DNA from 3 places in the Streptomyces roseirectus genome. Region 1 is predicted to be linked to each of the others. Evidence: riboswitches for the same ligand, from Rfam matches in the RefSeq annotation. Region 1 holds a riboswitch; each other region holds the start of a gene.
The links. A riboswitch is a leader RNA that binds a small molecule or an ion and turns the genes downstream of it on or off. The one in region 1 is predicted to bind cobalamin.

Region 1 (3,924 bases):
CCAGGGACATGGCGGGCGCCATGACCAGGCCGATGCCGAGGCCGGTGACGATCAGCGGCGGCATGACGTGGGTGACGTAGGTGCTGTCCAGGCCGAGGTCCGTCATCCAGACCAGGCCGACGGCGCCGAGCGCCATGCCGAGCGGGACGATGGTCTTCGGGCCGATCCGGGGGACGAGGAAGCTGGTCGCGACGGTCGCGGAGACCATCAGCGCGCCGACCATCGGCAGGAACGCGAGCCCGGTCTTGACGGCGGAGAAGCCGAGGCTGAGCTGGAGGTAGTAGGTCAGGAAGAGGAAGACGCCGAACATGCCGGCGCTGGAGATCAGCATGACGGCGAAGGAGGCGCCGCGGTCGCGGTCGAGCAGGACGCGCAGCGGGAGCAGCGGGTGCTCGGCCTTGGTCTGCCACCAGGTGAACGCGATCAGCAGCAGTCCGCCGACGGTCAGGAAGCCCCAGGAGCGCGGCGAGGACCAGTCGTGGGACTCGGCCATGGAGAAGCCGTAGACGACGGCGAAGAGTCCGGCGGTGACCAGGACGGTGCCGGGGATGTCGAGCTTGGCGCCGGGTTCGCGGGCGGTGCGCTTGAGCAGGATCCAGCCGCCGGCCAGGGGGATCACGGCGAGGACGAGGTTGACGTAGAGGGTCCAGCGCCAGTCGAGGTATTCGGTGAGCACGCCGCCGAGCAGCAGGCCGACGGCCGCGCCGGAGCCGGCGATGGCGCCGTAGATGCCGAAGGCGCGGGCGCGTTCCTTGGCGTCGGTGAAGGTGGTGGTCAGCAGCGAGAGGGCGGCGGGCGCGAGCAGCGCGCCGAACAGGCCCTGGAGGGTGCGGCCGACGACCAGGACCTCGAAGTTGGTGGCGGCGCCGGCCAGCGCGGAGGCCGCGGCGAAGCCGCCGACGCCGACGAGGAAGGCGACCTTGCGGCCGAAGAGGTCGGCGATGCGTCCGCCGAGCAGCAGGAGGCTGCCGAAGGCGAGGGAGTAGGCGGTGACGATCCAGGTGCGGTCGCCGTCGGAGAAACCGAGGTCGGCCTGGGCGGACGGCATCGCGATGTTCACGATCGTCGCGTCCAGGGTGACCATCAGCTGGGCTATGCCGATCATCGCGAGGACCCACCAGCGGTGACGGGACGCGGGTTCCTCGGCTGTCTTGGTGAGTGACGTCGTGTCCGGCGTCTGGGTGGTCTGTGACATGGGGGCGTGCTCCGATGAGATGATCGGGCGTCTCGCGAACGAAACGGTTTCGTACTCAGCAGACGCTACACACCCCGCTAGCGAAACTCAACCGTTTCGATAGTGAGACCAGGATCACATAACCAATAGACGGCTATCAGATGTGTCCGCTTCCGGAAATCGCCCCTCCCCCACGGCGCCCGCGCCCCGTACGCTGATCACCGCAGCCGGTTCGCCCCGTCAGCCAGACGGGCCGCGTCGCAAGAGGGAACCCGGTGGGAATCCGGGACTGCCCCGCAGCGGTGAGCGGGAACGACCGCCGTCATACGCACTGGGTCCGCACGGACCTGGGAAGCGACGGCCAGTAGGTGCCTCGTCTCGTACGAGGTGTGCCCGCGAGTCCGAAGACCTGCCGACTGCCCGCGTGTGGCGACGTCACGCGCGGAGTTCCGGTGACCTCGCGGGTGGGTCGGCGTGGAGGCGGCCACAGGGCCGTCCGCTCCTTCATGCCCGCGTCCCGTCGCCGGGACCTCAGGGAATCGTCTCGTGAAGGAGATCTCCGTGACCACGAAACCCGCAGCCGCGGCAACCCTGTACGGCTACCCCCGGCAGGGCCGGAACCGGGAGCTGAAGAAGGCGGTCGAGGGCTACTGGAAGGGCCGCGTCGGCGCGGACGCCCTCCACGCCACCGCCGCCGACCTGCGCGCCGCCACCTGGCGCGCCCTCGCCGACGCCGGCCTCGACGAGGTGCCGACCGGCGACTTCTCGTACTACGACCACGTCCTCGACACCAGCGTCATGGTCGGGGCGGTCCCCGCCCGCCACGCGGGAGTCGACGACCCGCTGGAGCGCTACTTCGCCATGGCGCGCGGCACGCAGGACGCGCCGCCGCTGGAGATGACCAAGTGGTTCGACACCAACTACCACTACCTGGTCCCCGAGTTGGGCCCCGACACCGTCTTCACCGCCCACCCCGCCAAGCAGCTCACCGAGCTGGGGGAAGCGCTCGCGCTCGGTCTCACCGCGCGCCCGGTCCTGCTCGGCCCGGTCACCTACCTGCTGCTGGCCAAGCCCGCGCCCGGCACCGACGCCGGTTTCCAGCCGCTCACCCTCCTCGACCGGCTCCTGCCCGTGTACGCCCAGATCCTCGCCGAGCTGCGCGCGGCCGGCGCCGGCTGGGTCCAGCTCGACGAGCCCGCCCTCGTCCAGGACCGCACCCCGGCCGAGCTGAACGCCGCCGCGCGCGCCTACCGTGACCTGGGCGCCCTCGCCGACCGGCCGCAGCTGCTGGTCACGACGTACTTCGACCGGCCCGGCGAAGCGCTCCCGGTGCTGGCCGAGGCGCCCGTCGAGGGGATCGCCCTCGACTTCACCCGCCCCGGCACCCTCGACGACCTCGCCGCCGTCGGCGGGCTGCCCGGCAAGCGGCTGGTCGCGGGGGTGGTCGACGGGCGCAACGTCTGGGTGAACGACCTGTCGAAGTCGCTCTCCCTGCTGGGCACCCTCCTCGGGCTCGCGGACCGGGTCGACGTCGCCGCCTCCTGCTCGCTGCTGCACGTCCCCCTCGACACCGCCGCCGAGCGCGACGTCGACCCGCAGATCCTGCGCTGGCTCGCCTTCGCCCGGCAGAAGACCGCCGAGGTCGTCACCCTGGCCCGCGGCCTCTCCCGGGGCGTCGACACCATCGCCGCCGCGCTCGCCGCCAACCACGCCGACCTCGCCTCCCGCGCGGCCTCGCCGATCACCCGCGACCCGGAGGTGCGCGCCCGCGCCGCCGCCGTCACCGGGGCCGACACGCGCCGGGCGCAGCCCTACCACGAGCGGACGGTGGCGCAGCGCGCGCTCCTCGGGCTGCCCGCGCTGCCGACGACCACCATCGGGTCGTTCCCGCAGACCCCCGAACTGCGCACCGCGCGCGCCGACCTGAGGGCCGGGCGGATCTCGCACGCCGGGTACGAGGAGCGGATCGCGGCGGAGATCCGCGAGGTGATCGCCTTCCAGGAGAAGGCCGGTCTCGACGTGCTGGTGCACGGCGAGCCCGAACGCGACGACATGGTCCAGTACTTCGCCGAACAGCTCACCGGGTACCTCTCGACGCGGCACGGCTGGGTCCAGTCGTACGGCACCCGCTACGTCCGGCCGCCGATCCTCGCCGGGGACGTCTCCCGGCCCGAGCCGATGACCGTCCGCTGGACCTCGTACGCCCAGTCCCTCACCTCCCGCCCGGTCAAGGGCATGCTGACCGGCCCGGTGACGATGCTCGCCTGGTCCTTCGTCCGCGACGACCAGCCGCTCGCCACCACCGCCCGCCAAGTCGCTCTTGCCCTGCGAGACGAGGTCAACGACCTTGAATCATCGGGAAGTTCGATCATCCAGGTCGACGAACCCGCCCTGCGCGAAACGCTCCCGCTGCGCTCGGCCGACCGCGCGGACTACCTCGCCTGGGCGACCGCGGCGTTCCGCCTCGCGACCAGCGGCGTCCGCCCCGAGACCCAGATCCACACCCACATGTGCTACGCCGAGTTCGGCGACGTCGTCCAGGCCATCGACGACCTCGACGCCGACGTCATCAGCCTGGAGGCCGCCCGCTCCCACATGCGCGTCGCCCGTGAACTCGCCGCCCACGCCTACCCCCGCGAGGCCGGCCCCGGCGTCTACGACATCCACTCCCCCCGCGTCCCCACCCCCGAGGAAACCACCACCCTCCTCCGCACCGCCCTCGCCTCGATCCCCGCCACCCGCCTCTGGGC
Region 2 (3,924 bases), 5.0 Mb from region 1:
CCGTCGCGAAGAACGCCACCAGCCGCCCGATCAGGTGCTGCTCCTCCGGCGACAGCTTCGCGAGGTCCGCGACGTCCGAGTGGAGGTCCACCTCCTCGACCGTCCACGTGTTCTTGATCGCGTCCCGGTAGCGCTCGTAGAAGTCCGGGTAGCGCATCGGACGAAGCGTCAGCTCGAAGCCGGGGTCGAGCAGGTTCTTCTTGGCTTCGGTGGTCATTACTGGCATGCCTCGCAGGACTCGGGGTTTTCGAGGGAGCAGGCGACCGCGTCGGGGTCGGCGGCCTGCTGGACGGGGACGGACGCCTGGGCCGCGCGGGCGATGCGGGTCGCCGGGCGCGAACGCAGGTAGTACGTCGTCTTCAGCCCGGACTTCCAGGCGTACGCGTACATCGAGGAGAGCTTGCCGATGGTCGGCGTCTCCAGGAACAGGTTCAGGGACTGCGCCTGGTCCAGGTACGGCGTGCGCGCGGCGGCCATGTCGATCAGACCGCGCTGCGGGATCTCCCACGCCGTGCGGTACAGCGCCCGCACCTCCTCCGGGATCCACACGAAGTCCTGCACCGAGCCGTTGGCCTCGCGCAGCGCCTCCCGGGTCCGGGCGTCCCACACGCCGAGGTCCTTGAGGTCCTGCACCAGGTACGAGTTGACTTGAAGGAACTCCCCGGACAGTGTCTCGCGCTTGAACAGGTTGGACACCTGCGGCTCGATGCACTCGTAGACGCCCGCGATGGACGCGATCGTCGCGGTCGGCGCGATCGCCAGGAGCAGCGAGTTGCGCAGCCCCGTCGACGCGATCCGCTCCCGCAGGGCGGCCCAGCGCTCCGGCCAGGTGAACTCGACGCCGAAGTGGTCGGGGTGCAGCACACCACGGGCCGTCCGGGTCTTGTCCCACGCGGGCAGTGGCCCGCTGCGCTCGGCGAGGTCGGCCGACGCCTCGTACGCGGCCAGCATGATCCGCTCGGCGATCCGCGTCGACAGCGCCTTCGCCTCGGCCGAGTCGAACGGCAGCCGCAGCTTGAAGAACACGTCCTGAAGGCCCATCGCCCCCAGGCCCACCGGACGCCACTTCGCGTTGGAACGCCCCGCCTGCTCGGTCGGGTAGAAGTTGATGTCGACGACGCGGTCGAGGAAGGTCACGGCGGTGCGGACGGTCTCGTCCAGCCGCTCCCAGTCGATGTCGGAGCCGGTCACGAACGCGCCCAGGTTCACCGAACCCAGGTTGCAGACGGCCGTCTCACCGTCGTCCGTGACCTCCAGGATCTCCGTGCACAGGTTGGACGAGTGGACGACGTGACCCGGCTCGGCGGTCTGGTTCGCCGTGCGGTTCGCGGCGTCCTTGAACGTCATCCAGCCGTTGCCGGTCTGCGCGAGCGTGCGCATCATGCGGCCGTACAGGTCACGCGCCGGGATCGTCTTCTTGGCGAGCCCGGCGGCCTCCGCCTTGCGGTACGCCGCGTCGAACTCGTCGCCCCACAGGTCGACCAGCTCGGGGACGTCCGAGGGGGAGAACAGCGACCACTCCTGGTCGGCGTTCACGCGGCGCATGAACTCGTCCGGGATCCAGTGCGCGAGGTTCAGGTTGTGCGTGCGGCGGGCGTCCTCGCCGGTGTTGTCCCGCAGCTCCAGGAACTCCTCGATGTCGGAGTGCCAGGTCTCCAGGTACACCGCCGCCGCGCCCTTGCGCCGCCCGCCCTGGTTCACGGCCGCGACACTCGCGTCCAGCGTCTTCAGGAACGGCACGATGCCGTTGGAGTGCCCGTTGGTGCCGCGGATCAGCGAACCCCGGGAGCGGATGCGGGAGTACGACAGGCCGATGCCGCCGGCGTGCTTCGACAGGCGCGCGACCTGGTGGTAGCGGTCGTAGATGGAGTCCAGCTCGTCCTTGGGGGAGTCCAGGAGGTAGCAGGACGACATCTGGGGGTGCCGGGTGCCGGAGTTGAAGAGCGTGGGGGAGGACGGGAGATAGTCCAGGCGGCTCATCAGGCCGTACAGGGCGGCGACTTCGTCCAGGGCGCGGACGGTGTCGTCCTCGGCCAGTCCCGAGGCGACCCGGAGCAGGAAGTGCTGGGGCGTCTCGATCACCTTGCGGGTGATCGGGTGACGCAGCAGGTAACGGCTGTGCAGGGTGCGCAGGCCGAAGTAGCCGAAGCGGTCGTCGGCGGCGGGGTCGATCAGGCCGTCGAGGTGCGTGGCGTGGACGCGGGCGAACTCGGCGGTGCGGTCGGCGATCAGGCCCTCGCGGTGGCCGACCGAGATCGACTCCGTGAACGTCGTCACACTCTGGGAGGCGGCCTCGGCGCGGATGCTGATCGTCAGTAGGCGGGCGGCGAGACGGGAGTACGCCGGGTCCTCCGAGATCAGGCCCGCGGCGGCCTCCGTGGCCAGCTCACGCAGCTCGGCCTCGTCCGCGCGGGCGGACCGGCCGCGCAGGGCCGCGGCGGCGACCCGGCCGGGGTCGGCGTCGGGGAGGTCGGCGGTCAGCTCCGTCAGGGTCCGCAGCAACGCGGCTCCGGGGCCGTCGTTCTCGGTCTCGACCGCCTGGACCTCTGAAGCCGGTTCGGCTGGCGCGATGGTCACGTGAGGCTCTCCCTCGCTCGGCAAGGGGCCTTGCGGGCAGGGGGCAGCACAAACACACGGCGCGTTTGCACCCCGGCCCACTCCGCGAGGCCCGGACGTCAGGGCACGCCGGGCCGTTCCTGGGTACGGCCGGGCGTATGCCGTCGGCAGGTCCTCGGACTGACGCTCTGCGCATACGCGCACAAGTACACCGTTGCGGGACAGTTCCGGATTCGCACCGGATTCCCCTGCGGCGACAGCGAGCATGAGCATACATCTAGTGCCGGGCCGTGGTGGCACCCCCAGATGTTGTGTCGCATCGGCTTCGGAGCGTCAACTTGTGGGTGGGAACTGTGATGCCGGGGAGGGGGTGGGGGGTGCGGTTCGTGGCGGGCTGCGGGTGCGTTGTGGCCGTTCGCGCAGTTCCCCGCGCCCCTTAAGTGCGTTGGAAATTACGAAGTTCTACAGCGCCCATAGCAACGCGCCCCTGAAGGTGCGCGACAGCGCATCCTTCAGGGGCGCGGGGAACTGCGCGACAAGCCACGACGGTGCCGCAGCCGCCCGAACAGCCTCGCCGATCGAGCTAGTGGGCCGCTCCCGAAGTCGCCGGGGGAAGTTCCGTCTGGACGCCCGGGTCGCCCGCGTCGGCCGTGTAGTCGGCGGGGCTGGTCTCGTCGATGCCGTCGGGGGCCTTCGCCGCGCGGAGGACGAACGTCAGGACGACCGTCACCGCGACGTTGAGGACGAACGCCGTGAGGCCGATGTAGCCCATCTCACCGATGCCGGGGATCGTGTCGTTGGAGCCGCCGAAGTGCTTCTGGGTCGGCGAGGCGACGTTGTACGCGGTGATCGTGCCGTAGACCATGCCGACCGCCCACCCGCCCAGCAGGGCCCAGCGGTGGAACCAGCGCGTGAAGAGGCCACCGACGAGCGCCGGGAACGTCTGGAGGATCCAGATGCCGCCCAGCAACTGGAAGTTGATCGCGGCCGTCTTGTCCATCGTCAGGACGAAGACCAGCGCGCCGACCTTCACGAGCAGCGACACCAGCTTGGAGATCTTCGTCTCCTGCTCCGGCGTCGCCTCGGGCTTGAGGAAGTCCTTGTAGATGTTGCGCGTGAAGAGGTTGGCCGCGGCGATGGACATGATCGCGGCCGGCACCAGCGCCCCGATCCCGATCGCCGCGAAGGCGACCCCCGCGAACCAGTCCGGGAACATGTCCTCGAACAGCTGCGGGATGGCCAGCTGATTGTTCCCGTGCGTGTTCACGTTCGCCGCGATCGCCATGAACCCGAGCAGCGCCAGCAGCCCGAGCATCAGGGAATACAGCGGGAGGATCGTGGTGTTGCGACGGATCACGTCACGGTTCT
Region 3 (3,924 bases), 960 kb from region 1:
CCGCACCCGCACGGGCAGCAGTCCGAGCCCGTCGACGACTCCGGCGCGCGACTCGACGTCGTCCTCGATCCGCTCGCCGAGCAGCTGGAAACCGCCGCAGATCCCCAGCACCGGCCGCCCCGCGGCGGCCCGGCGCGCCAGCTCGGTCGCCAGCCCCCGCTCCCGCAGCCACTCAAGTGCCTTCACCGTCCCGCGCGTTCCGGGGACGACGACCAGGTCCGCGTCGGCGAGTTCTTCCGGCCGGTCCACGAACCGCACGACGACGCCGGGTTCGGCGGCGAGCGCGTCGACGTCCGTGAAGTTCGACATCAGCGGCACCGCGCAGACGGCGACCCGCAGCACGTCCTCGCCGACCGGCGGCGCGAGCGACGACTCGCGGACGGCGCCCCGCAGGGACACCGCCATGCCGTCCTCCTCGTCGATCCCGAGGCCCGCGCGGAACGGCAGCACCCCGTACGACGACCGTCCGGTCAGCCCGCGCAGCATCTCCAACCCCGGTTCCAGCAGCGACACATCGCCCCGGAACTTGTTCACCAGGAACCCCGCGACCAGCGCCTGGTCCTCCGGCGCCAGCAGCGCGACCGTCCCGAAGAACGAGGCGAAGACCCCACCCCGGTCGATGTCGCCCACCACCAGCACCGGCAGCCCCGCGTTGCGGGCGATGCCCATGTTGACGATGTCGGTCCGCCGCAGGTTGATCTCCGCCGGCGACCCCGCACCCTCGCAGATGACGGCGTCATGCGTGGCCCGCAGCTCGGCCAGGCACTCCAGCACGGTCCCGAGCAACTGCTCCTGCCGCCCCCCGTGATACCGGCGCGCGTCCATCTCGCCGACGGGCTTCCCCATCAGCACGACCTGACTGCTCCGCTCCCCGCCGGGCTTCAGCAGCACGGGGTTCATCAGCGCCGACGGCTCGATCCGGCACGCCTGCGCCTGCATGGCCTGCGCCCGCCCGATCTCCGCCCCCTCCCGCGTCACGAAGGAGTTCAGCGACATGTTCTGCGCCTTGAACGGCGCGACCTTCACCCCCTGCCGCACCAGCCACCGGCAGATCCCCGCCGTGACGACACTCTTCCCGGCGTCCGAGGTGGTCCCGGCGACCAGCAGTCCGCCACTCATACGTCACCCCCCTTGTCGAAGAACCGCGCACCCATCCCGCGCCACAAGCCCACAACAGGCGCCACCCCGACACCGTTCCGCGCGGCACCCGAAGCGAGGCCCGCGCGGGCTGTCCCGGCCGGGGCAGCACCCGCCACCAGGGCCGCGCACACCGCACGTGCCGCCGTGCCCGAGCCCCGCCGCGGGCTCCCAGCCGATGAGGCCCCAGCCGCCCCTCGCCCCGAACCCCCGCTCAACGCCGCCCCGGCCACCATCCGCCCGGCGACCGTCGCCCCCAGCGCCAGCCAGCTCACCCGGCGGGACAGCCGCACCGCCCGCTCGATGTCCGGCACGCCGACGGCCCGCCCGTCCCCGTTCAGCACGGGCCGGTGCTCCACCCGCCCCGCGTACGACAGCGTGCCGCCCATCCGCACCCCGAGCGCCCCGGCGAACGACGCCTCCACGGGCCCGGCGTTGGGGCTCGGATGCTTCCCGGCGTCCGCCCGCCACGCCCGTACGGCCCCCCGGGGATCGTCCCCGGCGGCACAGGCCAGCACGGCCGTCAGCCGCGCCCCCGGCCACCCGGCGACGTCGTCGAGACGCGCGGACGCCCACCCGAACCGCCGCAGGCGGGGCGACTTGTGCCCGACCATCGCGTCGAGCGTGTTGACGGCCCGGAACCCGAGCAGCCCCGGCACTCCGCCGACGGCCCCCCACACCAGCGCGCCCACGACCGCGTCGGACGTGTTCTCGGCGACCGACTCCACGACGGCCCGCGCGATCCCGTCCGCGTCCAGCGCCTGCGGGTCGCGCCCGCACAGGTGCGGCAGCCGGGCCCGCGCCGCCTCGACGTCCCCGGCCTCCAGCGCCCGCCCGATGTGCCGGGCCTCGCGCGCCAGCGAGGTGCCGCCGACGACCGCCCAGGTGGCGGCGCCGGTCAGGGCGAGGGAAGCGGCGGGGGAGCGGCGTACGGCAGCGGAGGCCGCCGCGCCGAGCAGGACCGCGCCGCCCGCGCAGACGGCCGTGTGCAGCGCACCCCACCCCCGGTGGTCGCGCCACAGCGCCTTCTCCACAGCGCCCGCGGCACGCCCGAACGCGGCGACCGGATGCCCCCGGCGGGGATCGCCGAGCACCAGGTCACCGAGGAGTCCGGCGGCGGCGCCGTACGCGTAGAGGCGATCGGCACCCATCGGCTCAGCCGGCCGCGGGGGCGGGCAGCGGTCGGGGGCGGTACCTCAAACGGCGGCCGAGCATCGCGTTATGTCCTCACTCAGGGTGTCCACGCCCTGGTTCGACGAGACCGGCGGTGGGAGTTCCTGGCTCCCGGGGATGACTACCCCGGTCACAGTGGCGGGACCGCGCCGGATTCGCACCGGTCTTCCTCCCTGGCCGCCGTACATGGCCCCGGCAGTCCACCACGCCCCTCAAACAGCCGTCAACTCACCGTTGACCTGCGAGAGCGGAGTGTGCAGAACCCCACATGAAACCCCGCACGGCATACACCGTGCGGGGTTTGGGAAGGCGCCGTGCGGCTCAGGCCACGATGAGGCTGATGCCGTACGCCACGGCCCCCAGGCACGCCGCGAAGCACGCGTACGCGCCCGTGACCGCGAGCGCCGCCGAGCCGCCGTCGGCCTGCGCCCGCTCGTGCCGGGACAGGCCCATCACGCCGAGGGTGAAGAGGGTCACGAGCCCGACGGTGACGACGAGGCTGACACCGAAGACGGAGCCGAGTGCGGACCAGTCGATCTTCATGGTTGCGGTGTCCTTCGGGGTCAGACGGTCGCGGCCGGGGGAGCGGCCGGGTCGGTGGTGGCGACGGGGGAGGGGATGACGACCTTGATCTCACCGGCGTCGGTACCGGCGTCGGACCCGCTCGCGGCACCCGCGCCGTCGTCGTCCGTGTCGTTGACGTTGTTGTGGTCGACGACCTCGCGCCGCGAGATCTTCCAGATCGCCGCGCTGGAGGCGACGAGGAAGACGGCGACGGCGGCCGTGCCCCAGTCCCCGAGGTCCGTGACGGTCTCGGCGAGCGCGCCGACCAGCGCGGCGGCCGGCAGCGTCAGCCCCCAGGCGACGAACATGCGCGTGGCCGTCGACCAGCGCACGACCCCGCCCTTGCGGCCGAGCCCCGCGCCCATCACGGACCCGGAGACCGCGTGCGTGGTGGAGAGGGAGAAGCCCAGGTGGGAGGAGGCGAGGATGACCGTCGCGGCGGACGTCTGCGCCGCGAAGCCCTGCTGCGGCTGGAGGTCGGTGAGGCCCTTGCCCATCGTGCGGATGATGCGCCAGCCGCCCAGGTAGGTGCCCAGCGCGATCGCGAGGCCCGCGGAGAGGATGACCCAGGTGGGCGGGTCCGAGTCGGGCGCGAGGGAGCCGCCCGCGACGAGCGCGAGGGTGATGATGCCCATCGTCTTCTGCGCGTCGTTCGTGCCGTGCGCGAGGGAGACCAGGCCGGCCGAGGCGATCTGCCCGAACCGGTAGCTCTTCTCGGCGGCCTTGCCTTCGGCCTTCCTGCCCAGGGTGTACGAGAGCCGCGTGGCGAGCATCGCGGCGAGACCGGCGACGATCGGGGCGGCGACCGCCGGGATCAGCACCTTCGTGACCAGCACGTCACCGTGCACCGCGCCCGAGCCGGCCGAGGCCAGCGTGGCGCCGATCAGGCCGCCCATGAGGGCGTGCGAGGAGCTGGAGGGCAGGCCCACCAGCCAGGTCAGCAGATTCCAGAGGATCGCGCCGACGAGGGCGGCGAAGATCACCTCGGGACGTATACCGCTTTCGTCGACGAGCCCCTTGGAGATCGTGTTGGCGACCTCCACGGAGAGA

Region 2: another riboswitch for cobalamin. It lies ahead of IAG44_RS13175 (ribonucleoside-diphosphate reductase subunit alpha); the one in region 1 lies ahead of metE (5-methyltetrahydropteroyltriglutamate--homocysteine S-methyltransferase).
Region 3: another riboswitch for cobalamin. It lies ahead of IAG44_RS31180 (cobalamin biosynthesis protein); the one in region 1 lies ahead of metE (5-methyltetrahydropteroyltriglutamate--homocysteine S-methyltransferase).

What each region holds. Positions count from the first base shown of each region.
Region 1 covers NZ_CP060828.1:8,225,487-8,229,410, reverse strand. The annotation lists gene IAG44_RS35575 (MFS transporter) at 1-1,195, opposite strand, end outside; cobalamin riboswitch at 1,386-1,605, shown strand; gene metE (5-methyltetrahydropteroyltriglutamate--homocysteine S-methyltransferase) at 1,736-3,924, shown strand, end outside.
Region 2 covers NZ_CP060828.1:3,227,599-3,231,522, reverse strand. The annotation lists gene IAG44_RS13180 (ribonucleotide-diphosphate reductase subunit beta) at 1-217, opposite strand, end outside; gene IAG44_RS13175 (ribonucleoside-diphosphate reductase subunit alpha) at 217-2,577, opposite strand; cobalamin riboswitch at 2,706-2,839, opposite strand; gene mctP (monocarboxylate uptake permease MctP) at 3,140-3,924, opposite strand, start outside.
Region 3 covers NZ_CP060828.1:7,261,509-7,265,432, forward strand. The annotation lists gene IAG44_RS31175 (cobyric acid synthase) at 1-1,119, opposite strand, end outside; partial or broken gene IAG44_RS31180 (cobalamin biosynthesis protein) at 1,335-2,288, opposite strand; cobalamin riboswitch at 2,390-2,530, opposite strand; gene IAG44_RS31185 (hypothetical protein) at 2,632-2,853, opposite strand; gene IAG44_RS31190 (inorganic phosphate transporter) at 2,874-3,924, opposite strand, start outside.